2 regions of the Cellulomonas chengniuliangii genome follow, and region 1 is predicted to be linked to the other one. Evidence: predicted binding sites of a transcription regulator. Region 1 holds the regulator's gene; the other holds the start of a gene.
What was found. The regulator HspR, encoded in region 1, represses chaperone genes until heat shock. The targets are predictions, from matches to a motif close to AAGTTGAGTCNNNNNGACTCAACTT.
Positions count from the first base shown of each region.

Region 1 (14,694 bases):
TGCAGGTACACCGCGCCGGCGCCCTGGCGCGCGCCGAGCTGGTTCGCGTAGGAGAACGAGTCTTCGAGCAGCTTCATCACGGGGATGACGCCGGACGACTGGTTCTCGATGTGCTTGATAGGCGCGCCGTGCTCGCGGATGTTGCTGAGCAGCAGCGCGACGCCGCCGCCGCGCTTGGAGAGCTGCAGCGAGGAGTTGATGCCCCGCGCAATGGACTCCATGTTGTCCTCGATGCGGAGCAGGAAGCAGGAGACGGCCTCGCCGCGCTGCGCCTTGCCCGAGTTGAGGAAGGTGGGGGTGGCCGGCTGGAAGCGGCCCGCGATGATCTCGTCGACCATCTTGATCGCGAACTGCTCGTCGCCGCCGGCGAGGGTCAGCGCGACCATGCAGACGCGGTCTTCGAACCGCTCCAGGTAGCGCTTCCCGTCGAACGTCTTGAGCGTGTACGACGTGTAGTACTTGAACGCGCCCAGGAACGACTGGAAGCGGAACTTCTTGGAGTACGCGTGCTCGAAGAGGCTCTTGACGAACGCCGCGTCGTACTGCGCCAGGACCTCGGGCTCGTAGTACTTGTTCTCGACCAGGTACTCGAGCTTCTCCGCGAGGTCGTGGAAGAAGACGGTGTTCTGGTTGACGTGCTGCAGGAAGTACTGCCGCGCGGCCTCACGGTCCTTGTCGAACTGGATGCTGCGACCGTCAGGTCCGTACAGGTTGAGCATCGCGTTGAGCGCGTGGTAGTCGAGCCCGGTCTCTACGCCGGAATCTGTGACTGTCGCTGCCAAAATGTTCCCAACCCTTCGCGGACGCGTGTGACGTCCTCAGTCGTTCCTAGGAGCTCGAAGCCGTACAGGTAGGGGACGTGGCACTTGGCCGCGATGATGTCCCCCGCGATGCAGTACGCCTCGCCGAAGTTCGTGTTTCCCGCGGCGATGACGCCGCGGATGAGTGAGCGGTTGCCCTCGTCATTGAGGAACTTGACCACCTGCCGCGGCACGGCCCCACCCTCGTTGCCGCCACCGTAGGTGGGCGTCATCAAGACGTAGGGCTCGTGCACGCGCAGGAAGGGCTGCGTGGGCGTCAGCGGGATGCGCTGCGCCGCGATCCCGAGACGCTGGACGAACCGGTGCGTGTTGTCTGACGCACTCGAGAAGTAGACCAGTGAGCTCATGATGGCTCCCTCGCCTCGAGTCAGTCAGGTGATGCCGTGATGCTCGGCCCGTCGGGGCCGCGAGCGGTCAGGCGACCGCGACAGCCGCACGCTCGGCGAGCGCCTTGATCTGGTCGGGCCGGTAGCCGGACCAGTGCTCGCCGTCTGCGACGACGACGGGCGCCTGCATGTGGCCCAGCGACACGACGTAGTCACGAGCGGCGGAGTCCTGGCTGATGTCCACGATCTCGTACTCGAAACCGGCCTTGTCCAGCGCACGGTAGGTAGCAGTGCACTGCACGCACGACGGCTTGCTGTAGACCGTGATCGTCATCGTGGCTCCCCCAGATGTGGCACCCGCGGACTGCCCGCGGCGAGGGTCTCGACACTACACCTAGTGGTCGGTGATTGCTCTCACCACTAGCGGTTGTGCTTACACGCGTGTCGTTCTTCACCCTCTGTGGACAACTCCAGGCTAGAGCGAGGGTCCGACACGGCCCGGACCTGCATGTTCTCCACGGTCCACAGAGCGCCCACATGGCCCTCCACAGGGCCCTCCACAGGCCCTCGCCCGATTCGTCCCGCGTGCCGTCGCGCGACGCACCGGACGAATCGCCGCGCCTGCCCTCGTGGTTGTGCCGGACATCACCCGGACGGACCTCTGGGACGCGCCGACGCAGACGCGCCGCAGCGCCGCGAGCGGTGCCAGAGTGGGCGCATGGCCGAACTCAGCGAGCTGTTCGCAGCAGACCACGCGACCGCACTCACCCGCACCGCCGCGCTGGACGCCGGCGACGTGCCCGACACCGCCACCCACATCGAGCTCACGTCGGTGGGCCCGGCCGAGCTCGAGGCCCTCGGCGAGATCGCCGCCGAGGTGGTGCGCTTCGGCACCGGCGACCTCGAGTTGGAGGAGGTCGACCTGGACCACGAGAACCTCTTCGAGCTGCCGCCGTTCCTGGTCGACCTGCTGGTCGAGCTCGGGCGCACGGACGACGAGGACGCGCTGGGCGAGGTCGCCGAGCGCTGGGCCGCCTCGGACGTGATGGAGGCGACGGCCGGCGAGCTGGCCCTGGTCCTCTCGGACATCGTCGACCTGGTGACGACGGCCTCCCGCGAGGACCTGCACGTCTACCTGTGGACCGAGCCCCTCGGCTGACGGCGGTCGCCTCGACGATCCACGCGTCGTCCTTCGCGACATCTCTTGCGCAATAACTCTTGCGCAAGAGATGTTGCGCATCTGCGCTCCTCATCATGGACGGGCACGAGGCACAGCCGACACCGCGCACGGACGCCGCGGTCCGCACCAGCGACCCCGAGCGGATCCGCGCCCTGCCTCGCGACCCGCACCGCCCGGGAGGCCGACATCGCGCGGGCCCTCGCACTCCGCTCAGGCGCGGGCGTCTGACCGCACCCGCCCGGGACGGGGTCCCTACCGGGGGTCCGTCGGGCGACGGCAGTCGCCGCACAGGGCGACGACCGTCACGCCGAGCACCGGGCCCGAGGCCCGCTCGAGCAGCGGCATGACCTCGCGGATGTCGAGGTCGTCGATCCGGTCGCACCGTGGGCACACGGCGTGCCCGTGGCCGTGGCCGACGCCGTACCGCGACCCGCGGAAGCCGTCGACGCGGTGGGCTAGCCCGGTCTCGACGAACCGCGCCATGGTGCGGTAGACGGTCGAAGGCCGGATGTGGGGCAGCTCGGCGCGGACAGCGTCGACCAGCTCGTTGCCGGTGAGGTGGCGGTCGGCGTCTTCCAGTGCGCGGAGGCAGGACAGGCGTTGCTGGGTGACACGCCCGGTCGCGGAGAGCGCGTCGCGCAGTGCCTCGTCGTTGGTCCTACCCGGCAATGTGGGACGACCACCTCTCCTCGACGCGCCCGAAGCGCCAGACGGCGAGTGCGACCAGCCACGAGACCAGGAACAGCCCCACGATGACGTAGCCGGCGTAGTCGAGGCCGATGTCGGCGATCGCCCCCACGAGCCCGGTCGTGATGTCGAACCGGTCCGCGAACACGCTGACGAGCTGGATCGTGCCGATCACCAGCGCGACGATCACCGAGATGGTGGTGATCGTCAGGTTGTAGAACACCTTGCGCACCGGGCGCGCGAACGCCCAGCCGTAGGCGCCGTTCATGAAGACGCCGTCGAGGGTGTCCATCAGGCACATCCCCGCCGCGAACAGGATCGGCAGCAGCAGGATCGCGTAGAACGGCAGGTTGAACGCCGCAGCGCCGCCCGCCAGGACCAGGAGGCCGATCTCGGTGGCCGTGTCGAAGCCGAGCCCGAACAGCACGCCCACGGGGTAGATCTGCCAGGGCTTGGTGATCGACTTGGTGAGCCCGCCCAGGAAGCGGTTCATGAATCCCCGGGAGTCGAGCTGCTTCTCGAGCGCGGCCTCGTCATAGGCGCCGGTGCGCATGGAGCGGAAGACCTTGAGGATGCCGACGAGCGCGGCGAGGTTCAGGATGCCGAGGATCCACAGGAAGGCCCCGGACACCGACGGGCCGATGATGCCGGTCACGGTGTGCAGCGTCGAGCTGTCGTCCTCGAGCGGGCCGACGATGGCCTTGACCCCGAGCGCGAGCAGGAACGCCAGGCCGAACACGATGGTCGAGTGCCCCAGCGAGAACCAGAAGCCGACCGAGAGCGGCTTCTTCTGGCGTCCGGCGCCCTGGGCCTCGCGGGCGATGTTGTCGCCGATGAGCTTGCGCGTCGTGTTGTCGACCGCCGCGATGTGGTCCGCGTCGAACGCGTGCCGCAGGCCGAACGTGTAGGCCAGGATCCCGACGCCAACGGTGTAGACGGGGTAGTCGCCTCCGAGAGCGAAGTGCTGCGGCGCCACGACGCCGAGCAGCAGCCCGAATCCGACGACGTGGAGGACCGCGATGAGCGACGTCATCCCGATGAGGCTCCGCCGGTCGGCGCTGGACAGGCTGCGCCGGAAGTCCCGGAGGTGTGCCCCCACTCCTGGCGCCTGGTCGGTCGATGCGGTGGAGCGCTCTGCCATGGTGGTTCCCCCCTGGGACAGGCCGTCGGCTCACCGCCGCATGACCGAATTCCAGGACAACCCAGTTGCGACTCGCTCGCAACACGTGCGGCCTCCGCCCAGCCGCGCAGCGGCTCCGGGGCGGCAGGCCCTCAGCGGTAAGTGATCTCCGTGCGTCTCGTCGGGCGCCACAGCACGATGGCCCCGCCCGTGCTCCGCTGCTCCCCCATCCGGGCCCGCTGGCCGCGGCGCATCGCGATCACGTCGCCCGTGGGGCCGGCGGTGAACACCCGCCGGCCCGGCTCCGCGAACGAGCGCAGGTACTCGACCTGCTGGGTCAGCCGCGCGACCTCGGCCTCGAGGTCGAGGATGCGCTTGATCCCCGCGAGGTTGACGCCCTCGTCCTGCGAGAGCCGATGCACCTCGCGGAGCTGCTCGATGTCCCGCCACGAGTAGCGGCGGCCCCGGCCACGGGTGCGCCGGGGCGAGACGATGCCCAGCCGGTCGTACTGCCGCAGGGTCTGCGGGTGCATGCCCGCGAGCTCGGCCGCCACCGAGATCACGTACACCTGCGCGTCTTCCGCCAGCATGTCTCGCCCCTTCGCCGTCACGTGTTCAGGTCAGGTCACATCAGGTCCGGGCCTGCGCCCGGAGGTCGGCGCGCACGTCCTCGCCCGCGGTCGCCACACCGAAGGCCTCGACCGCGTCGCGCGCGGCCCCCGTGAGCTTCTGCGGCACCACGACCAGCACGGTGACCAGCAGGTCGCCCGTGCCCTTGGACGTGGTGATGCCCCGGCCCTTGACCCGCAGGGTGCGTCCCGACGGGGTGCCCGCCGGGACCTTGAGCCGCACCGTGCCGCCGTCCAGGGTCGGCACCTCGATCTGCGCGCCGAGCGCGGCCTCGTCGAAGGACACGGGCACCGTCTCGCGCAGGTTGTTGCCATCGAGGGTGAACACGGGGTGCGGGGTGACCCGCACCGTGACGACCAGGTCCCCCGCGGGCCCGCCGTTGGCGCCGGGCCGGCCCTTGCCGCGCAACCGGATCTTCTGCCCGTCGTGGACCCCCGGGGGGATGCGGGCGTTGACCGTCCGCCCCTCGACGCTCAGTGAGACGGTCGAGCCCTCAGTGGCCTGCCGGAACGGCAGGGTGGTGACGGCCTCGAGGTCGGCGCCCTGGCGGGGTCCGCGGCCCCCGCCGCCGAACCCACCGCCGAAGCCGCCGCCACCGCCGCCGAACAGGCCGCCGAGGATGTCCTCGAAGCCGCCGGGCATGTCCTGTCCGCCACCGCCGCCGGTGGAGAACCGCACCCGCTGGCCGCCTCCACCGCCGAAGGCTCCGCCGAACAGGTCCTCGAACCCGGCGGCGCCCCCGCCTGCGCCGGCGCCCGAGAACCGCGGGCCGCCGGCCATCGCGCGCAGCTGGTCGTACTGCTGACGCTGCTCGGGGTCGGACAGGACCGAGTAGGCCTCGCCGACCTCCTTGAACTTCGCCTCGGCGCTCGAGTCGCCCGGGTTGTGGTCCGGGTGCATCTGCCGGGCGAGCTTGCGGTACGCCTTCTTGATCGCGGCCTGGTCTGCGTCCTTGGGGACGCCGAGAGCGGCGTAGTAGTCCTTCTCCAGCCAGTCCTGGCCGCTCACGGCGTCTCCCTCCGGCTCAACTCAGGCTGCTCGACGCACCCCAGCGGATGCCGAGCCTCAGGCATCCGGGTCGACGACTGCGACCCGGGCCGCCCGCAGGATGCGCTCGCCCGCCCGGTACCCGGGCTGCAGCACCGTCGCGACGGTCGGCTCCGCGACCTCCGAGGAGTGCGAGTGCATGAGCGCCTCGTGCACGTTGGGGTCGAAGACCTCGCCCTCGGCCCCGTACCGGACGATGCCGAACCGGCCCAGGATCGCCTCGAGCTTCTCCGCGATCGAGCCGAAGGGCCCAGTCAGGTCGCCGTGCTGACGCGCGAGCTGGATGTCGTCGAGCACGGGGATGAGCGCCTCGGCGACCTCCGCGACACCCCGCTCGCGAGCGACCGAGGCATCGCTCTTCGAGCGCTTCACGTAGGACGTGTACTGCTGCTCGAGGTTGTAGTACGCCGCGTTGGCGCGCTGCAGCTCGTCGAGTCGCTCGGCCGCCAGGCCCTCCGCCGCGACGAGCGCCTCGTGCATGTGCGCGTCCGCCTCGGCCTCGAGCCCGGCGAGCGGGTCGGCCTCGGCGCCCTCGGGCTGGGCGCCCTGGTCGCGCACTGCGCCCGTCTCCGGGTCGATGCGCCGCTTGTCGGTGAAGCGGGGCGTCTCCTCGCCGGAGGGGTCGGGGCGGCCTTCCCCGCCGGCGGGGGTCCGGTCCTCGCTCACTTGGACTCGTCCTCGTCCACGATCTCGGCGTCGACGACGTCCTCGTCACTGGCCGTCGCCGAGGGGCCACCGTCGGTCGGCGCCTCGCCCGCGGCGCCGGCGCCTGCCGCCGCCCCGGCCTGGTCGGAGGAGTACAGCGCCTCGCCGATCTTCTGGGCGGACGTCACGAGCTGCTCGTGCTTGGCCTTGACGGGCTCGATGTCCTCGCCCTCGAGCGCGGTCTTGAGCTCGTCGATCGCCTTGTTGACGTCGGACTTCACGTCGTCGGAGAGCTTGTCGCCGTTGTCGGCCAGGAGCTTCTCGGTCGAGTAGACGAGCTGCTCGGCGGAGTTGCGGGTCTCGGCCTCCTCGCGGCGGGCCTTGTCCTGCGCGGCGTGCGCCTCGGCCTCCTTGACCATGCGGTCGATCTCGTCCTTCGGCAGCGCCGAGCCGCCGGTGATCGTCATCGACTGCTCCTTGCCCGTGCCGCGGTCCTTCGCGGAGACGTGCACGATGCCGTTGGCGTCGATGTCGAAGGTGACCTCGATCTGCGGGACGCCGCGCGGGGCGGGGGCGATGCCGGTGAGCTCGAAGGTGCCCAGCGGCTTGTTGTCGCGGGCGAACTCGCGCTCGCCCTGGAAGACCTGGATGAGCACCGACGGCTGGTTGTCCTCGGCGGTGGAGAAGATCTCCGAGCGCTTGGTCGGGATGGCCGTGTTGCGCTCGATGAGCTTGGTCATCACCCCGCCCTTGGTCTCGATGCCGAGGCTCAGCGGCGTGACGTCGATCAGCAGGACGTCCTTGCGCTCGCCCTTGATGACACCGGCCTGCAGCGCGGCGCCGATGGCCACGACCTCGTCCGGGTTGACGCCCTTGTTGGGCTCCTTGCCGCCGGTGAGCTCCTTGACCAGCTCCGTCACGGCGGGCATGCGGGTCGAGCCGCCGACGAGGATGACGTGGTCGATGTCCGACAGCTTGATGCCCGCGTCGCGGATCACGGCGTGGAACGGGGCCTTGGTGCGGTCGAGCAGGTCCGCGGTCATCTGCTGGAACTGCGCGCGCGTGAGCTTGCTGTCCAGGTGGACGGGGCCGTTCTCGCTCATCGACAGGTACTGCATCGAGATGTTGGTGCTCGTCGCGGACGAGAGCTCCTTCTTGGCCTGCTCAGCGGCCTCGCGCAGACGCTGGAGGGCGATCTTGTCCTTGGACAGGTCGACGCCCGTGGAGTTCTTGACCTCCTTGATGAGGTGCTCCACGATCCGGTTGTCCCAGTCGTCGCCGCCGAGGCGGTTGTCGCCGGAGGTGGCGCGGACCTCGATGGTCGAGAAGTCGTCGTCCTTGCCCACCTCGAGGAGGGACACGTCGAACGTGCCGCCACCGAGGTCGAAGACGAGGATGAGCTCGTCCTCCTTGCCGCGCTCGAGCCCGTAGGCGAGCGCCGCGGCGGTGGGCTCGTTGACGATGCGCAGCACGTTGAGGCCTGCGATCTGACCGGCGTCCTTGGTGGCCTGGCGCTCGGCGTCGTTGAAGTAGGCCGGGACGGTGATGACCGCGTCGGTGACGGGCTCGCCCAGGTACTCCTCGGCGTCGCGCTTCAGCTTGCCGAGCACGCGGGCGGAGATCTCCTGCGCGTTGTACTTCTTGCCGTCGATGTCGACGGACCAGTCGGTGCCCATGTGGCGCTTGACCGACGTGATGGTGCGGTCGACGTTCGTCACGGCCTGCCGCTTGGCGACCTCCCCGACGAGCACCTCGCCGGTCTTGGAGAACGCGACGACCGACGGGGTCGTGCGGGATCCCTCGGCGTTGGCGATGACGGTGGGCTCGCCGCCCTCGAGGACCGAGACCACGGAGTTGGTGGTGCCGAGGTCGATGCCTACTGCTCGTGCCATGAGCGTGCGCCTTCTTTCGTGTGGGTGCGTGAACCCCGGGGATGTCGCCACCGAGGGTCGCTTGAGTCTGCTGCGCTCAAGTTTGCGCGCCCGAGGCGCGCCACGCAAGTTCCGAGGCCCAATGTTGAGTCTGGTCGGCTCAATGTGCGAGGACGGAAGCGCCCCCACCACTCAAGTTGACTCCACCACCGTCAGCCCCGCACCCCGGGGGCGCCGACACGAGCCCGTCAGCTCACCCGGGTGCGGCGAGGGCTCGCGGTCGACGACGTCGCGGCGCCGCTCCACCACGTCTCCCAGCGGGCGAGCACCCTCGCGACAGCCTCGTCGTCGACGCCGTACAGCGAGAGCACCGCGGTCAGCAGGCCGTGCGGGGGCCGGCTGCCCGCCGGCGTCTCCATGAGCACCAGCAGCGCGGGGCGCTCCGCGTACAGGCGCAGGCCCACCTGGTGCTGGGACTTGTAGAGGATCTGCCCGCCGATCATCGACCCGTCCGGCAGCTCCGCCTCGACGTGGCCGCCCACCGGGACGCCGCGCAGGCCGTGGAGGCCGAGGCGGTCCAGCAGTCGGTCGCGCAGCGGCCCCGCGTCCACGTCGCGCATGACGACGGTGCGGCGCTCTTCGCCCGGGAACTGCTCGAGGGCGAACTTCAACTGGTGGGCGCCCGCGATCCACGCCTCGTCGCGCGGGTCGTGCACGCCGTCGAACGTCGTGATGCCGTCATGCGCGGTGCGCTGCACCGACAGGTGGGAGCGATGGTGCGACTCCCCCGCGACAGGCGTCACCTGCACGCGGTCCCCGCGCGGCCACGCCAGGGCGCGCACCGGCGCGCCGCCCACCGAGGACGTCTCGGAGGCCACGGGGCGCACGCCGAACATCTCGCGGATCTCGCCGTCGATGCCCTCGCGGTCCCATCCGAACCAGCGCCGGACCAGAGCCGGGTCCCGCAGATGGTCCCAGACCACGTCCGGGGCCGCGTCAATGTCCAGCCCCACCACCTCGCGGTGCTCGAGTCCGCCAGCCATGCCGCGTCACCCCAACCTGCGTCTCGCCGGGGACAGGCCCTCCCCGGTCCTCCTCCGACCGTAGACCGCGCACGGCTTCGCGGCCCCCCGGGCCAATGCCCGATGCGTCACACCTGAAGGTCAGAGCAGGGCCACAGCCTGCGGGTCTACCCCCAGCGCCACGTCGTCTCCCGGCGCGGCCGAGACCCCCGGGCGTGCCGCAGCGGTCACCCGCCCGATGCCCTCGACGCGCACCCCGAGCTCGGTGCGCCCACGCCGGAACGCCGACGAGAGCACGACGCCACGGGCCAGCGCCCCGGCCTCGGCGAGGGAATCGCCCGGGAGCACCACGAGCGCGCCCTCCGCGAGAGCCGCGAGCCGCGCCCCCGCCGGGATGTCCCCGCCGAGGGACGCGCGCACCCGCGCGCCCAGCGGCGAGTCGAGGGGGACGAACGCCTCGTACCCGAGGAACTCGGCGACCTCGCGGGTCGCCGGCCGCCGCCACAGGTCGGCGGGGGTTGCCGCCTGCAGCAGGCGCCCCGCGCTCATCACCGCGACCCGATCGCCCACCGTGGCAGCCTCGTCGTGGTCGTGCGTGACGAACAGCGCCGTGGTGCCGGTGGCGACGAGGGCGGCCCGCAGATCGTCGGCGAGGCGCTCTCGCAGCGCCCGGTCGAGGGCCGACAGCGGCTCGTCGAGCAGCAGCAGGCGCGGCTGCGGCGCCAACGACCGGGCCAGCGCGACCCGCTGCCGCTCCCCGCCCGACAGCGTCGCCACCGAGCGCGCGCCGTACCCGGCCAGCCCCACGAGGTCGAGCAGGCCGGCCACCCGGGCGCGCCGCTCCGCTCGGGGGAGCCGCGCCATGCGCAGCCCGAACTCGACGTTGCCCGCGACGTCCCGGTGAGGGAACAGCTGGCCGTCCTGGAACATCAGGCCGAACCCGCGACGGTGCACCGGGACCCCGGCGAGGTCCTGCCCGTCCCAGGCGACGGCGCCCCCGGCGAGCGGCTCGAGGCCCGCGATGGCGCGGAGCACGCTCGACTTGCCGCAGCCCGAGGGTCCGAGCAGCGCCACGACCTCGCCCCGCCGCACCTCGAGGCTGAGCCCGTCGACCGCGGGCGGTCCCTGGTCGCGGCCCTTGCGGGCGTCGTCGTACCGGACGCTCATGGCGTCGATCGTGAGCCCGTCCATCAGAGCTCCCCTCCTGCTGGGCCGCGCAGGCGCTCGGCGACGGAGATGATCCCGGCGGTGACCAGGGCGAGCAGCACCGACGCGGCCAACGCCATGCCGTGGTTCTCCGCGCCGGGCCGGCCGATGAGCTTGAAGATGACGACCGGCAGCGTGGGCCGGTCGGGGCGGGCGAGGAAGGACGTGGCGCCGAACTCGCCGAGGGACACGGCGAACGCGAGCCCGACGGCGAGCCCCAGCGCCCGGACCGCCATCGCCACGTCGACGGAGGCGAGCACCCGGCCCGGCCCCGCGCCCAGCGCGGCGGCGGCCTCGCGCAGCCGGGGGTCGATCGCGCGCAGCACCGGCAGCACGGTCCGCACCACCAGCGGCACGGCGACGACCGCCTGGGCGATCGGCACCAGCAGCGCGCTGCGGCGCAGGTCGAGGTCGAGCCCGAAGGGGTTGTCCAGGGTGAGCAGGAAGCCGAACCCGACGGTCACGGCCGAGACACCCAGCGGGAGCATGAACACCGCGTCGAGCAGGGAGACCGCGCGGCGGGCCGAGCGGCGGCGAGGGCGGCGGGAGACGACGAGCGCCACGAGCCCCCCGACCACCACCGCGATGACCGTCGCGTCGAACGCGATGCGCAGCGAGTTCGCCGCGGCCTCCCACACCGTCACCGTGAGCGCGTTGCCGCCGCCTGTGGTCCCCAGGGCCGCGTAGTTGCCCAGCCCCCACCCCGTGGGCGTGCGCAGCGAGCGCACCACGAGGCTGGCCAGGGGCAGCGCGATCAGCACGACCACCAGCGCCGTCACACCGGCCGCCACGGCGTCGGACCCGTTGCGCAGCCGCAGGGGGCGCTCGCCTCCCGCGGGCGCCGCGAGTGACAGGGCGCGCTCCCGGGTGCGGCGGGCGCGCGCGGCGACGGCGAGCGCCGCCGCGACGATCACGAGCTGCACCACGGACAGCACGGACGCCGCGCGCAGGTCCAGGAACTGGGTGGTCTGGATCCAGATCTCGGTCTCGATGGTGCCGTACCGCATCCCGCCCAGCACCAGCACCGTCCCGAACGCGGTCGCCGAGAACAGGAACACCAGCGACGCCGCCGAGGCGATCGCCGGGGCCAGTGCGGGCAGGGTCACCGAGCCGAAGGCCCGCAACGGCGAGGCTCCGAGGGCCCGTGCCGCCTGCTCGGTGCGCGGGTCCAGGTGCTCCCACAGGCCGCCCACGGTGCGCACCACGAGCGCGTAGTTGAAGAACACCAGCGCCGCGACGATGGCCGCGAACGTCCCGTCCAGCCCCAGGAAGTCCAGCGGGCCGCCGGTGGCGAGCAGCGAGCGGAACGCGACGCCGACCACCACCGTGGGCAGCACGAAGGGGACCGTGACGAAGGCCCGCACGGCGGCGCGCCCCGGGAACCGGCGACGGTGCAGCACGTAGGCGCCCGGCACCCCGAGCGCCACCGCGATCACCGTGGCGATGCCGGCCTGCGCCAGCGTGAGCCCGATGATCCGCCAGGTCCGCTGCCGCGCGAAGACCTCGGTGAACGCGGACAGGTCCAGCGCGCCGTCGGTGGTGAACCCCCGGGCCACGAGCGTGGCGACGGGCCAGGCGAAGAAGACGCCCAGGAAGGCCAGCGGGACGGCCGCGGCGAGCGCCCACCACAAGGCCCCGCCCACGCCCGACCGACCGCGCCCCGCACGCGGGGGGCGGCCGGACGAGGCGGGCGCGGACGGCCGGGGCGCGTCGAGCGTGGTCAGCCCGTGACGATGTCCGTCCATGCCCTGATCCACTCGTCGCGGTGCTGCTCGATGGCCGCGGGGGCCACCGCGAAGGGGGCGTCCGCGAGCGGCGCCCACCGGGCCCACTCGGCGGGCAGTTCGACGTCGCCGCTCACCGGGTACATGTACATGGAGCCGGGGATGCCGGCCTGCACCTCGTCCGAGAGCAGGAAATCGACGAGCTGCCGGGCGCCGTCCGGGTTCTGCGCGTTCGCCAGCACCCCGGCGTACTCGACCTGCCGGAAGCAGGTGTCGAGCAGCGCCGACGTGGTCGGCTCCGAACCGCCCTCGGGCACGGTGAACGGCGGGGACGACGCGTACGAGAGCACGAGGGGCCGCTGGCCCTGGCCGCTGCCGCCCGAGAAGTCGACGTCGTACGCGTCGGACCAGCTCTCGACCACCTTGACGCCGTTCGCCTGCAGCCGCTGCCAGTACTCCTGCCAGCCGTCCTCGCCGAAGGCGCCCACCGTGGCCAGCAGGAACGACAGCCCTGGGGAGGACGTCGCGGCGTTCGTCACGACGAGCTGATCCCGGTACTCCGGCCGGGCCAGGTCCTCGAGCGTGGCCGGCGCCGCGAGCCCGCGCTCGGCGAACCACGCGTCGTCGACGTTCACGCACACGTCGCCCACGTCGATCGCGGTGAGCGAGCCGGAGTCGTCCGGGGCGTACTGCTCCGCGTCCGCGGCCGCGGGGGCCTGCGACGTGTAGGGGTCCAGCACACCCGCGTCGATGGCCCGCGAGGCGAAGGAGTTGTCGATCCCGAAGACGGCGTCGCCGAGCGGCGCGTCCTTGGTCAGCACGAGCTGGTTGACCAGCGACCCGCCGTCACCGGGCGTGACGATCTCGACGCGCAGGCCGGACTCCCGCTCGAAGGACTCGATCAGGCCGTCGCCCACAGCGAACGAGTCGTGGGTGACGAGGGTGACCGTGTCCGACGGGCTGGACGGGTCGTCCGAGGCGTCGATAGCCGAGCAGGCGCTCAGCGCGAGCGCCGCGACGGCCGCGACGGCGCCCGCCCGACGTGCTCGTGCGGCCGGGGTCGGTGAGGCCCGGCGCGCTCCCGCGGATCGGTGGGGCATGGTGGTGCGTGGCATGGCGTCCTCCCAGATGCAGGAGGGGGTCGCCGCCGCCACCGGTCCCGCGGCATCCGCCGTGGCCGACGACGACGGGACTGAGAAGCCCGACTCCCTACGCCGGTGTGACCCGGATCAGGTTCGAGGGTCTGCGGATGGCCCGCACTCTCAGCGCCCTGGACCCCTCGGCACGTCGCCGGAGGGGCTGTGGCGCTCCCCTGTCGTTCAGCGGCGAGACTACACCGCGCGTACGGTGAGCAGCAGCCTCGCCCCCGTTTCCCCACCCCTGAGGAGGATCAGTGAACGACGAGCAGAAGAACTCGATGCTCGCCAAGGTCGCCGGCGCGGCCGTCGCCCTGGCTGCCGCCTGGGTCGCCCACAAGGCGATCGACGCCGCGTGGAAGGCCGCCAGCGGGCACAAGGCGCCGAAGCCGGACGACGACGGCGACGCTGGCCTGAGCGAGCTCGTCGCGGCCGCAGCCCTCAGCGGCGCCCTGGTCGCCGCGTCCCGGGTGCTCGCCACCCGCGGGACGAAGTCCTTCGCGTCGCGGGTGAACCGCAACCGCCTCACCCGCTGACCGCGGCGGGAGCAGGGCGCCGGGCGCCGGGACGTCAGTCGAAGCCGGGCTTCCCGTCGGTGTCCGGGTCGTTCCGGCGGCTGGCGTCCGGGCGGGCTCCCGGCTCGGGCCGCTGGTCGTTGTCCGGCACCGGCGGCGCGACGTTCTGCGGCTCGGCGCTGTCCGCGCGCGCCTGGTCGAGCGTGAGCTCGTCCACCACGAGCAGGTCCTTGCGCACCTTGCCGGTGCGGTAGCCCGCGCGCCCCACCATGTGGGCGGCGACGGGCGCGGTGATCATCTGGAACAGCACCACCAGGACGAGCGCGCCCACCTCGGGCCCGGGCCCGAGCCGCAGCGCGAGGCCGATGAGCACCAGCACCAGGCCGAGCACCTGCGGCTTGGTGCCGGCGTGCATCCGCGACAGCAGGTCGGGGAAGCGCAGCACGCCCACGCCCGCGGCGAAGGCCAAGAACGCCCCGCCGATCATGCACGCGGACGCGACGACGTCCGCCACAGCCATCCAGTCGATGCTCATCGCAGCTCACCGCCGTACTGGTCGCCCGAGGGGTCGGCGCTGGGACCCGCGGCGCTCTCCCGGCGAAGCCGCTCGGCCTCTTCAGCCGCGATCTCCTCGCGGGTGCGCACGCGCCCCTCGCCCTCCGGCTCCACCGAGGCGAACCGCGCGATGGTCACGGAGGCCACGAACCCGACCAGCGCGAGCGCCACCAGGATCGGCACGATGTCCGCACGACGCTCGACGGCCG
Region 1 is NZ_CP101988.1:3,314,675-3,329,368, forward strand. Features, by position in the region: gene nrdE (class 1b ribonucleoside-diphosphate reductase subunit alpha) at 1-782, opposite strand, end outside; gene nrdI (class Ib ribonucleoside-diphosphate reductase assembly flavoprotein NrdI) at 752-1,168, opposite strand; gene nrdH (glutaredoxin-like protein NrdH) at 1,236-1,481, opposite strand; gene NP064_RS15395 (hypothetical protein) at 1,866-2,306, shown strand; gene NP064_RS15400 (Fur family transcriptional regulator) at 2,580-2,996, opposite strand; gene nicT (Nickel transporter NicT) at 2,986-4,155, opposite strand; gene NP064_RS15410 (heat shock protein transcriptional repressor HspR) at 4,287-4,724, opposite strand; gene NP064_RS15415 (DnaJ C-terminal domain-containing protein) at 4,765-5,772, opposite strand; gene grpE (nucleotide exchange factor GrpE) at 5,830-6,477, opposite strand; gene dnaK (molecular chaperone DnaK) at 6,474-8,348, opposite strand; gene NP064_RS15430 (hypothetical protein) at 8,576-9,370, opposite strand; gene NP064_RS15435 (ABC transporter ATP-binding protein) at 9,491-10,540, opposite strand; gene NP064_RS15440 (ABC transporter permease) at 10,540-12,300, opposite strand; gene NP064_RS15445 (thiamine ABC transporter substrate-binding protein) at 12,276-13,394, opposite strand; TPP riboswitch at 13,469-13,603, opposite strand; gene NP064_RS15450 (DUF4235 domain-containing protein) at 13,673-13,951, shown strand; gene mnhG (monovalent cation/H(+) antiporter subunit G) at 13,986-14,465, opposite strand; gene NP064_RS15460 (MrpF/PhaF family protein) at 14,462-14,694, opposite strand, start outside.

Region 2 (14,694 bases), 450 kb from region 1:
GCCGCGCCTTGGGCCAGGGGTCGGGGAAGAACACGTGCACCGCGTCGAGGCTGCTCTCGGGAAGCCGGTGGCGCACCAGGTCGAGGGCGTCGCCGTGCGCCACCCGCACGTTCTCGAGCCCTTGCGCCTCCACGAGTCCGAGCAGGTGGGCGATCCCGGGCAGGTGGGCCTCGACGGCGAGGTAGTCCCGAGCGGGGTCGGCCGCGGCCATCGCGGCGGTCGTCTCGCCCATCCCGGACCCGATCTCCAGGACAAGGGGGGCCTCGCGGCCGAACAGCCGCGGCACGTCCAGCAAGCCGTCGGCGGTCTGCGGCATGGGGCCCTGCTCGGCGTCGTGCACGGAGAAGCCCCACCGCGGCCACAGCCGGGCCAGCGCGTCCTCACGCCCGGGGCCCAGCTGGCTGCGGCGCGGGTGGAAGGTGCGCAGCGGCTCGTACGGGGCGGCGTTGGTGTGCCGGAACGCGGCGGACGGGAGGGTCACGAGGGCTCAGCCTACGGACCTGGCCTGGGCCTCCGGCCGCGGCGTCAGGAGGTGAGCGGGGGAGTGGGCTCCTCCTCGGTGGACATCACCGCGAACGACTCCCCGAACGGCCCGCGGATGACCGCCATCCGCCCGTACGCGCTGTCCGCCGCAGGGCTCGTCACGACGCCGCCGAGCGTCGTCGCCAGCTCGACCGCCGCGTCGGTGTCGGCGACGGCGAAGTACGTGGTCCAGGCGGTCGGCACGTCGTCCACGACGTCGGCGGGGATCGCGCCCAGGCCGCCGGCGATATGACCGCCGATCTCCATGGTGTGGTAGATGAAGTCCGGTCCGCTCATGTCCCCGAACGCGTACTCGAAGAGCCGCGAGTAGAACTCGCGGGCTGTCGCCACGTCATGCGTCATGAGCTCGTTCCACACGACCGCTCCGGGCTCGTTGACCACGTGCGCGCCGGTGTGGAGGCCGGCCTCCCACAGCCCGAACACCGCGCCCGTCGGATCCGCCAGCACGGCAACCGTGGCCTGGTCGCCCTCATCGTCGAACGCCGCGATCTCCTCGATGACCTGGCCGCCATGGGCCACGCACCGCTCGACGGCGCCCTCGATGTCGTCGGTCGCCAGGAACGTCATCCACTGCGGCGGCTCCGAGGCGCCCTCGGGGTGGACCCAGAACGCGGCCGCCCGTCGGCCTCCGCGCAGGGCCGTCGTGCGGGATCCCGGACCCGCCTCCTCGAAGTCCCAGTCGAAGAGCCGGCCGTAGAACCTGCGGGCGACCTGCCTGTCCGGAACGCGCAGCTCCACCCACGCCGGGACCCCCTCCGGCCAGCGCTCCTCCCTGGTGCTCATCCCAGACCCCCCTGGTGAGACAGTCCCGGCGGCCCGGGCCTCTGTGCCATCACACCACCGGGGCCCGGCATCTCACCACCGCTCGGGTCCGGGCGCCGCGCCACCCGTGTGCGGGCATGAGCAGACCCCGGGAGTCAGGGTTCCCGGGGTCTGCTCCGCGGGGCGCCAGGGGATGCGTCCCGCCCGCACGAGGCCTCAGGCGGCAGCGCGCCCCAGCCCTCGGAAGTCCCAGCCGGCCTCGCGCCAGTCGTCGGCGTCGAGCGTGGTCGAGGCGGATCGCGAGCGGCAGGCCCAACGCCGCGACATCGCTGTCCTGCTCGCCTTCAGCCGGGCGGCCTGCTCCTTGTCGAGCGCCTCGCGCAAGGAGCCAGCCTGCGCCCGGCTGCTGCGGAGCTGGCCGAGCTCGGCGAGCTCGGCCATGAGGTCGTCGTCCAACGCGGGCCGCGGCTCCGGGAGCCGGGGGGATGGCGCCGCGCCGGGGAGCGGGGCGGGATCGGGGGCCGGAGCCGGGTCGCCACCGGCGTAAGCGCCGGCCCGGGCCGACTGCGCGGGCATCGAGTACAGCGACCGCGAGTTCTCCAGCCAGCCCGCCCAGCGGGTGATCCAGGACCGGGTCGGCTCGAGGATCCGCTGCGGCGTTGTGACGCCGCCGATGGTGGCGTCGGCGAACGGCTTGATGATCTCGGGCAGCGTGCCCTCGGTCCAGATCGTGTCGGAGTCGAGCAGCACGGTGATCTCGTGCCGCGACATCTCGGTGCCGATCTTCACCGCGTTCCGCTTTCCCTGAATGGGGGTGTGCACCCATTGCACGAGTGGCGCGAACTCCTCGCAGACTCCGACTAGGCCGGGGTTTGGCGCGCCATTGATGACCACGATCACCTCGTCGGGCGACTGCTCGGTGACGCGCACCAGGACTTCCCGGAAGAGGTCGAGCGGCTCGTCGACGACGGGGACGATCACGCTGGTTCCCGCATGATGCTCGGCGGTGAAGGGGCGGTAGCGGCGCGAGAGCACGACCTTCAGGAGCCAGAGCGCCCACACCAGGCCGGAGACCACGGCGCAGAGGTAGACCTCGTTGTTGTCGTCGAGCATGTGACGGATCTGGAGCAGGAAGATGAACATCGCGCTGACCTTGGGTGACGTCGTTGTTCGGGCTGGAGGTGCGCTCGGCGTCATCGACGAGGCGGGTGGACGGGGACCGTCGGACGAGGCGCGCCGACGCCTTCGCCGAGCATGCTCGGCGACCGCTCCGGGGTGGTCTCCGAAGCGGTGCGGTGGGTCGGGGCGGCTGGGGCGATGCCTACCGGTTGGTCTGGTTAGGCGTGTTCCACACCTTGGCGGCTCACGGCCGAAGAATGCAACCTCCGATGTGAGGGCAGGTCGCTTTCGGGGTCATTTCAGGGGGCCCGTCTGAACCGAATGTCCGAAATTGCAATACCTTGGCGCGGCGCCTGGACAAGTCAACATGAGAGAACTCTCATTGACGGACGCACGTCCAGGACGGACGTCTTGAACAAGCGTCCATGAATTCATGGCGACAATTTGCGGACGGGTATTACTTGTGCTTGAGGGGATCCCCGAGGCGGTCAGCGGGTAGTGCGTCGAGCCAGTCCAGCACCTCGCGGAGGTATCGGCCCCGCGCCTGCTCGGCGGAGAGCGCGAGGTCGTGGGCGCCGCCGGGGACCTCGACGAAAGTGGTGTCCGGCCCCAGTCGCGCAGAGCGCGCCGCGATCTGCGCGACGTCCAGCACCGAGTCCGTCGACAGCAGCGCATCGTGCCACCGGTCGTCCGGGCCGGTGGCGTCGGAGGCCAGCACCAGCACCGGGCAGGAGATCGCCAGGCCGCGCGCCACCCGCGCATGGCCCCGGCGCACCGTCCGCAGCCACCCGGCGCGCACCGGGAACCCGCCATGCGGCTTCCAGGCCAGGTCGTAGTCCCACTCGCCGCCCGAGGCCGCGTGCAACGCCTGCCCGTAGTGGGGGCTGAGCTTGCCGACCACCAGGCGGGGCGCGAGCGGCCCCGCCACGTCGATCAGGCGCGTGGCGACCACCCGCTCGAACCACGAGCCGCGCAGGTCCAGCCACGGGCTGTTCAGCACCAGGGCGCCCACGACTCCGTCGTCACGCCGGGCGTCTGCCCACAGCGCGGCGATCAGCCCGCCGGTCGAGTGGCCCATGAGGACGAGCTCGTCGTGGTCGACGAGCAGCAGCCGCGCCGCGGCGTCGAGCTCCTCGCTGTGCACGGACAGGTCTGTCACGTAGTTGGGCTCCTGCCAGGGGAGCAGCGACCGTCCGTAGCCGCGCAGGTCGAGCGCGTAGAAGTCGTCGCCGTGCGCCGCGAAGGCGTCGCCGACGTGGCGCTGGAAGAAGTAGTCGACGAACCCGTGGACGTAGAGCACCGCTCGGCGCGCCGCCGGTGCGCCCGGGTCCGGGGTCCGGCGCACCAGTGTGGCCACCGGCGACCTGCCGCTCCGGTCGGGGCGCAGCGGCAGCGTCTGCGCCGTCCACCCCTCGCCCAGGACGTCAGGCGCGGGGGAGGCGGGCCTGGTCGCGAGCGCGTCGTCGGGCATGTCGTGATCGTGCCATGAGGGCGTCCCGGCTGTTGTGGTTCGGGGGTTCCCGGCCCGATCCGCGGTGGCCTGCATTGCGGTCCGCGCGGGGCGGGCTGAGGCTGGACCGTGAGTGCTGGACTCGGGGGGTGGCGTCAGGTGGCGGCAGGGCGGCCGGAGGGTGGAACGCTGCGGGGATCGGCTGGGCGTCAGTCCTGGGCCGTGGCGCCCTGTGGCGCGGGCGAGGCGTCGGTGGCCCCGTCTACCGCGCCGCGCCCGGCCGTGGGCGGCCCGGCGTCCGCGTCCGGCGCGTGGCCGGTGTGTCGCGCGCGAGCGAAGGCCGCGCCCGCGAGGGCAAGGGCGAGGGCGACGACGCCGCCAGCGAGCCACATCCACTGCCGGTCGGGCGGCGGGGCCACGGCGCCCTCGATGGCGTACCCCTGCGCGGACAGCGTCAACCTGTCTCCGCGCACCGCGTGCCAGGTGACGGTGCGCCCGTCGAGCTCACCGTTGTGGTCCACGACCACCCCGGGGAACGTGATGCGGACCCGCACGTCGAGCTCGTCCAGGTCCGCGCCCTCGGCGCCGCCCGCTGGCCCTCCCAGCATCGCGTCCGAGACGTCGATCGCGCCCGAGACGACGAACTGGTCGCCGTCGCGCGTGATCTCCACCGACGAGCCGTCGTTGCCGAAGGTGTCCAGTGGCGCGTTCTCGACCGTGACCCGCTTGCCCGCGAAACCGGCCTCGGTGAACGACTCCACGGTGGCGCCGGGCACGTCGCCGGCCAGCGCGGGCAGCTGCAGCGACTCCACCAGGGCCTCCGCGGTGACGCCCGAGCGCTCGGCGAACTCCTCCGACACGGCGAAGGTCAGCGACCCGCTCTGCGTGTCGTCGGGGTGCAGGGTGGTCGCGAGGTCGACCCGCACGCACCCGGCCAGGCCGAGTGTCACGAGGGCCACGAGCGCGACGGCAGCGGTGCGTCGAGGCATGGGGCACACCCTGGCGCCCGGACGACTCGTGCGGAAGGGGTAAACCGGACAGTGCCCGACCATGCAGCCTTGAGCCGAGTAGACTCAACTTCAGATCCTGGCCCGTGCGGGTAGCCGCCGGGCCCACCGCACCCGCTCTTGTGGCACCGGAGGAACGATGGACGCGAAGTTCACCACCAAGGCGCAGGAAGCGCTGGGCGACGCCATCCAGCAGGCGTCCGCCGCGGGCAACCCCCAGCTCGAGCCCGCCCACCTGCTCAACGCGCTGCTCACCCAGGACGGCGGCGTCGCCAACGCGCTGCTCGACGCCGTGGGCGCGGACCGCACCGCCCTCGGCCGCTCCGTCCGGGCCGCGCTCGTGGGGCTGCCCGCCGCGACCGGCTCAGCCGTGGCACAGCCGACGGCATCGCGCGCCACCGCCGCCGCGCTCGAGGCGGCACAGGGCGAGGCGCGAGCGCTGGGCGACGAGTACGTCTCCACCGAGCACCTGCTGATCGGCGTCGCCGCAGGCCAGAGCGGCATGGCGGACGCGCTGCGGGCCCAGGGGGCCTCGCGGGAGGCGCTCGTCGCCGCCCTGCCCACGGTCCGGGGCAGCGGGCGTGTCACGAGCCCCAACCCCGAGGGCACGTTCAAGGCCCTCGAGCAGTACGGCAACGACCTGACCGCCGCCGCGCGCGACGGCAAGCTCGACCCGGTGATCGGCCGTGACTCCGAGATCCGCCGCGTCGTGCAGGTGCTGTCCCGCCGCACCAAGAACAATCCCGTCCTGATCGGGGAGCCCGGAGTCGGCAAGACCGCCGTGGTCGAGGGCCTCGCCCAGCGCATCGTCGCCGGCGACGTGCCCGTCTCGCTGCGCGACAAGCGGCTGGTGGCGCTCGACCTGGGCGCCATGGTGGCCGGCGCCAAGTACCGCGGCGAGTTCGAGGAGCGGCTCAAGGCCGTGCTCGAGGAGATCAAGAACTCCGACGGCGAGGTCGTCACCTTCATCGACGAGCTGCACACCGTGGTCGGCGCCGGCGCCGCCGAGGGCTCGATGGACGCCGGCAACATGCTCAAGCCCATGCTCGCCCGCGGCGAGCTGCGGATGGTCGGCGCCACCACGCTCGACGAGTACCGCGAGCACATCGAGAAGGACCCCGCGCTCGAGCGCCGATTCCAGCAGGTCTTCGTGGGCGAGCCCAGCGTCGAGGACACCATCGCGATCCTGCGCGGGCTCAAGGAGCGGTACGAGGCCCACCACAAGGTCACGATCTCCGACGCCGCGCTGGTCGCCGCCGCCGCGCTCTCCGACCGGTACATCCCCGGCCGCCAGCTCCCCGACAAGGCCATCGACCTGATCGACGAGGCCGCGAGCCGACTGCGGATGGAGCTCGACTCCTCACCGGTGGAGATCGACGTGCTCCAGCGGGCGGTGGACCGGCTCACCATGGAGGAGCTCACCCTCGAGAACGCGGACGACGACGCGTCGCGCGAGCGACTGGAGAAGATCCGCGCGGACCTCGCCGACCGCCGTGAGGAGCTCGCCGCCCTGACCGCCCGATGGGAGAAGGAGAAGGCCGGCCACAACATGGTGGGCGACCTCAAGGCGCGCCTCGACGAGTTGCGCGGCGCCGCCGAGCGGGCCGAGCGCGAGGGCGACCTGGCCGCCGCGGGACGCATCCTCTACGGCGAGATCCCCGCCGTGCAGAAGGAGATCGACGAGGCCGAGCGCCACGAGCAGGAGGTCGGCGAGGAGGACGCCGCGGGACCGGCGCCCGCGCCGATGATCGCCGAGAAGGTGGGCCCCGACGAGGTCGCGGAGGTGGTCTCCGCCTGGACCGGCATCCCCGCCGGGCGGCTGCTCGAGGGCGAGAGCGCCAAGCTCATGCGGATGGAGGACGTGCTGGGTGGCCGGATCATCGGGCAGAAGCAGGCCGTCGCCGCGGTCTCTGACGCGGTGCGCCGCGCTCGGGCGGGCGTGTCCGACCCGGACCGCCCCACCGGCTCGTTCCTGTTCCTAGGCCCCACCGGCGTCGGCAAGACCGAGCTCGCCAAGGCGCTCGCCGACTTCCTGTTCGACGACGAGCGCGCGATGGTCCGCATCGACATGTCGGAGTACTCCGAGAAGCACTCGGTGGCTCGGCTCGTCGGGGCGCCCCCCGGGTACGTCGGGTACGAGGAGGGCGGACAGCTCACCGAGGCGATCCGCCGGCGCCCGTACTCGGTGGTGCTGCTCGACGAGGTGGAGAAGGCCCACCCGGAGATCTTCGACATCCTGCTGCAGGTGCTCGACGACGGGCGCCTCACCGACGGCCAGGGCCGCACGGTCGACTTCCGCAACGTCATCCTGATCCTCACGTCCAACCTGGGCTCCCAGTTCCTGGCCGACCAGACGCTCGACCCGCAGGCCAAGGAGGATGCCGTGATGGCCGCGGTCCGCACCGCGTTCAAGCCCGAGTTCCTCAACCGCCTCGACGACGTGGTGCTGTTCCACGCGCTGAGCCTGGAGGACATCGGGCAGATCGTGGACCTGCAGGTCGCGAACCTGGCGAAGCGCCTGACCGACCGGCGGCTGGTGCTGGACGTGACCCCCGCGGCGAAGGAGTGGCTTGCGATCGAGGGCTACGACCCGGCTTACGGCGCGCGGCCGCTGCGTCGGCTCGTGCAGAAGGAGATCGGCGACCAGCTCGCCCGGCTGCTGCTGTCCGGGCAGGCGCACGACGGCGACACCATCGTCGTGGACCACCCCTCGCCCGAGGACCGCGGCCTGACCCTGACTGCCACAACCGCCTGACCTGCGGGTAGGCCCGCCGCCGGCTCGGCACAGGTCGCGCGGCGGTCGCCGCGCGACCTGTGCGGGTCTGGAAGAGTTCCGCCATGACCGCGACGACGACCGCCCTGCCCACGCCCCGGCACGCCGACCCGCGGGACGCGCCCGCCCTGCGCTGGGGGATCATCGCGCCGGGGTGGATCGCGGGCCAGCTCACCTCGACGATGCACGCGCACACCGGGCAGCGGGTCGTGGCCGTCGGGTCGCGCTCGCCTGAGCGTGGCGCCGAGTTCGCGCGGCGCCACGGTGTCGAGCGCGCCTACGCGGGGTACGAGCAGCTGGTCGAGGACCCGGACGTCGACGTCGTGTACGTCGCGAGCCCGCACAGCCACCACCGCGAGCAGGCGCTGGCCGCGATCGCCGCCGGCAAGCACGTGCTGGTGGAGAAGGCGTTCACACGCAACGCCCGCGAGGCTCGGGAGGTGGTCGACGCCGCCCGCGCCGCCGGGGTGATGTGCATGGAGGCCATGTGGAGCCGCTACCTGCCGCACACCGACGTGGTGCGGCAGCTCCTCGACGATGGCGTGATCGGCGACGTGCGCCTCGTGACGGGGGACTACGGCGTGCGGACCGATCCTCCGGCGGGGCACCGCCTGCTCGATCCCGCGCTGGCTGGCGGGGTCCTGCTGGACCTGGGCGTGTACCCGCTGTCGTTCGCGTCGTTCGTGGCCGCGCACGCCGGCTGGGGGGAGCCGGTCGCGGTGCACGCCGCGGGGGTCCTGGCGTCGACGGGGGTGGACGCACAGGCCACGGTCCTGCTCGACCATGCCGGTGGCGGCCAGGCCCAGGTCTTCACCTCGATGCTGACGGCCACGGGCCGCACCGGGACGATCGCCGGCTCGGAGGGGCGGATCGAGCTGGGCGAGGACTTCTTCGCGCCGTCGACGGTGACTTTGCTCCAGGGGGACCGCCGCCTGGTCTGGGACGAGGACCCGCTGCGCGGCCACGACGGCCTCTGCTACCAGACGGCCGCGCTCGCGCGGTACGTCGCGGAGGGCCGCACCGAGTCGCCGTGGATGCCGCTCGAGGAGACGGTTCGGGTGCTGGAAACCGCCGATGAGGTCCGCCGACAGCTGGGTGTCGCCTTCCCCGGAGAATGAACACGATTTCATTGGTGCTTTGTCACTCATACGAGTGAACAAGAGGCTCAAACAGTCCCGAAAGGGGGCGTACTCTCAGTCTGCCGACGGCCGGGGGGCAACGAGGGGGCGTAGTGACGAGCCAGATCGAGCGTGGCTATGCCAAGGGACGGGCACGTCGCCAGCAGATCCTCGACGAGGCCATGGCCCTCTTCGGAGACGTGGGCTACCGCGCGGCGTCGCTGCGTGAGATCGCGGCCCGTGCGGGCATCTCGCACCCCGGGCTGCTGCACCACTTCACCAGCAAGGAGTCGTTGCTCCTGGCCGTCCTCGAACGGCGGGACGAGACCGACTCCGCCCAGTTCGACCTCACCGGCTCGAGCGGCACCGAGGTGCTGCGGCACATGCTCGACCTGGCTGACTACAACACCACCCGGCCCGGGATCGTCGAGCTGTCCTGCGTGCTCGCGGCCGAGGCGACTTCGCCCGACCACCCGGCCCACGAGTTCTTCACCGACCGCTACGAGCGGGCCGTGCGCCTGTGCATCGAGGCGTTCGAGCAGGCCAAGCAGGCGGGACAGCTCAACTCCGACGTCGACCCCGAGCACGCAGCCCGCAGCTTCATCGCCCTGATGGACGGGCTGCAGGTGCAGTGGCTCCTCGACCGGGAGGGCGTCGACATGGCCGGCACGCTGCGCCAGCACCTCGCCCGGCAGTTCACCGTCGACCTCTGACCAGGGACTCCACCCCCCGCGGCGCTCGGACATCCGTCGCGTGGTAGGCATGGAGGGGCGGACTTCCCTGACGAGCGAGGTCGACGATGACCACCAGCCTCACCTTGACCGACGCGAGCCTCGACGGGCTCCTCGCGCGCCTCACGCTCGCCCAGAAGGTGCGGCTGCTCACCGGGGCGGACATCTGGTCTCTGCACCCTGAGCCCGAGATCGGGCTGCGCGCGATCGTCATGTCCGACGGCCCCTCGGGTGTGCGCGGGACCGTGTGGGACGAGCGCGACCCGTCGCTCAACCTGCCCTCCGCCACCGCGCTCGCCGCGACCTGGGACCCCGACCTCGCGTACCGCTACGGCGCCGCGATGGCCCGCGAGGCCCGCCGCAAGGGTGTGGACGTGGTGCTGGGGCCCACCATCAACCTGCACCGCAGCCCTCTGGGCGGCCGCCACTTCGAGGCGTACTCGGAGGACCCGCTGCTGACCGCCGTCATCGCCGACGCCGTGGTCCGCGGGCTCCAGGACCACGGCGTCGCGGCCTGCCCCAAGCACTACGTCGCCAACGACTTCGAGACCGAGCGGTTCACCGCCTCCGTCGACGTGTCCGCCAAGGCCCTGCACGAGCTGTACCTGCAGCCCTTCGAGCATGTCGTCACCCACGCCGGAGCCTGGTCGCTGATGAGCGCCTACAGCGGTGTCGACGGCGTGACGATGAGCGAGAGCGATCTGCTCCGCACACCGCTCAAAGACGCGTGGGGGTTCGACGGCGTCGTCGTCTCGGACTGGACGGCCGTGCGCTCGCTCGACGCGGCCAGGGCCGCGCAGGACCTGGCGATGCCGGGCCCCGACGGGCCCTGGGGCGAGGCGCTCGTCGCTGCCGTCGAGGCCGGCGACATCCCCGCCGCGACCGTCGACGAGAAGGTGCGGCGCCTGCTGCTGCTCGCCGCGCGCGTCGGCGCCCTGGCCGTCGAGGGCGCCGAGGACGGCACGCCCCCAGCCGATGAGCCACCGGCAGAGGTGGACCCGGACGCGGTGCTGCTCGCCCGCGAGGTCGAGGTGCGCGGCATGGTGCTGGCCCGCAACGACGGCGCCCTGCCGCTGCTGCCACCCGACGCCCCGGCGCCAAGGCGGATCGCGGTCCTGGGGCAGAGCGCGGTGCAGCCGCGGACGCAGGGCGGCGGCTCGGCCACCGTGATGCCGACCCGCACCGTCTCCCCGGTCGACGGGCTGCGCGCGGCCCTCCCCGACGTCGACATCGTGCACGCCACGGGCGCATTGGCGCACCAGGGGGTCGTCCCGTTCGACCTCGACGAGGTGCGGGACCCGCAGACGGGGGAGCACGGTCTGCGCGCCAGGTTCCTCGCCGCTGATGGCGCCGTGGTGCTCGACGAGGTGCGCCGCAGCAGCGCCCTCATGTGGCTCGGCGACGCGCCCGACGCCGCCGTCTTCGAGCTCGTGGCCGAGTTCACCCCCACCGCCACGGGCGAGATCGAGCTCGGGTTCGCGACGGTGGGGTCCACGGTCCTGGAGGTCGACGGGGAGCCCGTCCTCGAGGTCACGCTCGGCGCCGACTCCGATGACCTGGCCGCCGGGCTGATGGCGCCGCCGTCGGCAACCACACGGGTCCACGTCGAGGGCGGGCGGGCCTACCGCCTGCGCTGGCGGCGGGTCGTCGCCCCGCTCGGGGCGGGCCAGGACGGCATGGCGCGCTCGGTGGGCTTCACCGCCGGCTGGCGGCCCGTCGTGGACTCCCCGGAGCAGCTCATCGCCGAGGCGGCCGCCCTGGCGCGCGAGGCCGACGTGGCCGTGGTGGTGGTCGGCACCAACGAGCAGGTCGAGTCCGAGGGCCTCGACCGCCAGGACCTCCGGCTGCCCGGGGCGCAGGACGACCTGGTGCGGGCAGTGGCGGACGCGAACCCGCGCACCGTCGTGGTGGTCGACGCCGGGTCGCCTGTGCTCATGCCGTGGCGTGATCAGGTGGGCGCTGTGCTGCTGACCTGGTTCGGTGGCCAGGAGTACGGCAACGCCCTCGCCGAGGTGCTCGTCGGCAGCCGCGAGCCCGGCGGGCGGCTGCCCACCACCTGGCCCGCCGCCCAGGAGGACGTGCCCGTGCTGGACGTGACCCCGCGGGACGGGGTGCTGCGCTACGCCGAGGGCATCCACATCGGCTACCGCGCCTGGCTGAGGGCCGGCGCCGTGCCGGCGTACCGGTTCGGGCACGGGCTCGGGTACACGAGCTGGTCGTACGACGCGGTGCGCGTCGAGCCGGAGGGGCACGATGTGATCGTGCGGGTGGCCCTGACGAACACGGGCCTGCGCCGCGGGCGCGAGGTGGCGCAGGTGTACCTCGAGCGCGGGGACTCCGTGGTCGAGCGTCCGGTGCGCTGGCTCGCGGGGTGGGCCGTGGTCGCCGCGGACCCGGGCGAGCACGTCACCGCGGAGGTGCGGCTCGCTGCCCGGGCGTTCCAGCACTGGGACGCCGCGAGCGGCGCGTGGGCCGCGGAGCCCGGGCCGTTCACCGTGCTGGTGGGCGGGGATGTCGCGGCGGACCGGCTCGCCGCGACGGTGGTGCGCTGAGGCCCTGCGTGCGCGCCGTCAGGGGATGACGACGGTGCCGTCGAGGAAGGACCCGGTCAGGCCCCCGCCCTCGACGGTGGCGACGCACAGGCCGGTGCGGTCGCCGCGGCCCCACGACTCCTCGGTGGGCGCCCAGGTCACGGCCCGCACCCCTGCTTCCACCTCGGCCGGGGTCAACGCGCACGCGGACGCGACGCGCCGGTCGGCGGCCTGCTGGCCGGGCCAGGTCGCGGCCTTGTCGAACCGGTACTGGGTGACCACCTGAGCGGCGTGGGGCTGGTCGCAGGGCACCACCGTCACCTCGTCGACGCTGCCGCTGGGAGGCAGCGGGTCGACGCAGTGGCCGGTGACGAGCTGGACGGCGTGCGCCTCGCGTGGGGAGTCGACGTCGAGCGTCAGCGGCCGCTGGGCCGCCGCGGTGAGCCGCACGCCGACGACCACCGCCACGATCGCGAGCGTCCCGAACACTCCGAGCGCGATTCCGGCGATGGCGAGCCGGGCGCCCCGGGAGCCGCGCGCGCGGGTGCGGCGCAGCCCGACGACACCCAGCGCGAGCGCCACCGGCCCGGTCATCAGCACGCCGGCGACGAGCGAGGCCACGGACCAGCGGTCCCACGGCGCGCGGGGCTCCGACCAGCCCGGGGCGTAGTACGGCTCGGGAGGGACGGCGTCGAGGTGGGGGCTCAGCTCGGGCTCCCCTGGCCCAGGTCGAGGGTCTGGGCCACGACTGAGCCGGTGACGTCGGCGTCGGAGATCGCGAGGCAGTAGCCGGACCTCTGCCCGCCGTCCCAGTAGGACGGGTGCGGGTAGAAGACGTCGACGGTTCCCCAGGCGCTGGTGAGGCTGGGGGCCAACGCGTCGACCTGGTCCCAGCAGGTCGACCACGCGCCCTCGACGGCCGGGTCGGCGTCCATGCCCCACGGCGCGCTGGCGAGCTCGACCCGGCCGATCACCTCGGCGGTGTGCGCCTGGGCGCAGTCGACCACCACCGCGTCACTCATGTCGTACAGCTCGGGCCACTCGTCGAGGCACTGGCCCGCGGTGAACGGTCCCGCGAGCTCGTACATCTGGACATCAGCGGAGGTGGCGTCGTCCTGCGACGACCAGGCGTCGTCCTCGGCGTCCTGCTGCTCGAGGGTGTCCTCCCAGGACGTGCTCCACTCGACGTCGTCGTACGTGCTCTGGTTGTTCATGCCGACCACCAGCAGGGTGACGAACGCCGCGAGGAACAGGGTCATCACGCCGCCGAGGGCGACGCCCGCGATGGCGAGCCCACGCCCGCGCGCCCCGGAGCGCCGGATCCTGACCAGTGCCGCGATGCCCAGCCCGAGACCGACGATGCCGGTCAGCCCCATGGTGACCAGCCCGACGCAGCTGGTCACGAGGGACCCGATGGCCAGCCCGTCCACGGGCGGCTGCGGGGGGCCCCACGCGCCCGGCGGCGGGTAGTAGCCGCCCGGAGCCTGGGGGTGGCCCGGCGGGGGGCCGCCGTACGGCGGGCCACCGTAGGGCGAGGCGCCGTAGGCCGGCCCGCTGTACGACGGAGTCGGCCCCCCAGCGCCCGCCGGTGGCGCGCCGTAGGGCGAGCCGCCGTAGGGCGGGGTGGCGGGGTACGGAGCGGCGTAAGGAGACGCGGGCTCGGCCGATGGCGGCCCGTACGGGGACCTCGAGTCCTCCGCGGGCGCTGCCGGCGGGGGATCCGCGGGAGCCGCCGGCGCGGGCGCCGCGAACGGGTCAGGTCGGTCCTGGTCGGGGGCGGGCCAGGTCGGGGGCGTGCTCATGTCCAGGAACGTAGCGGAGGGCGGCGGCGCGGAGGGTGCGCTTCCACATCGGGGCGCCCGTATCACCCGCCCGGCCGCGTGGTCAGTCCGCCAGGTCGAGGACGACCGGGACGTGGTCGGACGGCGCCTTGCCCTTCCGCTCGTTCCGCTCGATCGTCGCCCCGGTGACCCGGGCCGCGAGGGCCGGTGAGGCGTACGTGAAGTCGATGCGCATGCCCTCGTTCCGGGGGAACCGCAGCTGCTGGTAGTCCCAGTACGTGAAAGTGCGGTCGGGGATGTGCTCGCGGGACACCTCGGTGTACCCGGCGTCCGCGAACGCGGCGAAGGCCTCACGCTCGGCCGGGGTGACGTGGGTGCGGCCGGCGAACGCCTCGATGTCCCACACGTCCTCGTCGAGGGGCGCGATGTTCCAGTCGCCCACCAGGGCGATCTGCGCGTCGGGGTCGCCCGTCCCCGGGGTGATCCACGACTCCGCCTGGGCGCGCAGGTGCTTGAGCCACTCGAGCTTGTAGGCGTAGTGCGGGTCGTCGATCTCCCGGCCGTTGGGGATGTACAGGCTCCAGATGGTCACCCCGCCGCAGGTGGCGCCCAGCGCCCTCGCCTCGGTGACGGGCTCCACCCCGAAGCCGGGCTGCCCGGCGAACGTCGTCTGCACGTCCTCCAGGCCGACCCGCGAGATGATCGCGACGCCGTTCCACTGGCTGAACCCGAGCGTCGCGACCTCGTATCCGGCGGCCTCGAAGGCCTCGCGGGGGAACTGCTCGTCCTTGCACTTGGTCTCCTGCAGCGCCAGCACATCGGTGCCAGTGCGCTCCAGGAACGCCAGGGCGCGGTCGGCGCGGGCACGGATCGAGTTGA
Region 2 is NZ_CP101988.1:197,821-212,514, forward strand. Features, by position in the region: gene trmB (tRNA (guanosine(46)-N7)-methyltransferase TrmB) at 1-481, opposite strand, end outside; gene NP064_RS00900 (VOC family protein) at 526-1,326, opposite strand; gene NP064_RS00905 (glycosyltransferase) at 1,522-2,448, opposite strand; gene NP064_RS00910 (alpha/beta hydrolase) at 2,882-3,895, opposite strand; gene NP064_RS00915 (LppM family (lipo)protein) at 4,084-4,863, opposite strand; gene clpB (ATP-dependent chaperone ClpB) at 5,021-7,636, shown strand; gene NP064_RS00925 (Gfo/Idh/MocA family protein) at 7,720-8,772, shown strand; gene NP064_RS00930 (TetR/AcrR family transcriptional regulator) at 8,886-9,485, shown strand; gene NP064_RS00935 (beta-glucosidase family protein) at 9,572-12,055, shown strand; gene NP064_RS00940 (DUF4190 domain-containing protein) at 12,074-12,655, opposite strand; gene NP064_RS00945 (DUF4190 domain-containing protein) at 12,739-13,464, opposite strand; gene NP064_RS00950 (exodeoxyribonuclease III) at 13,919-14,694, opposite strand, start outside.
Region 2: a site for HspR is predicted at 4,930-4,954, ahead of clpB (ATP-dependent chaperone ClpB). Genes of this name have one in related genera too.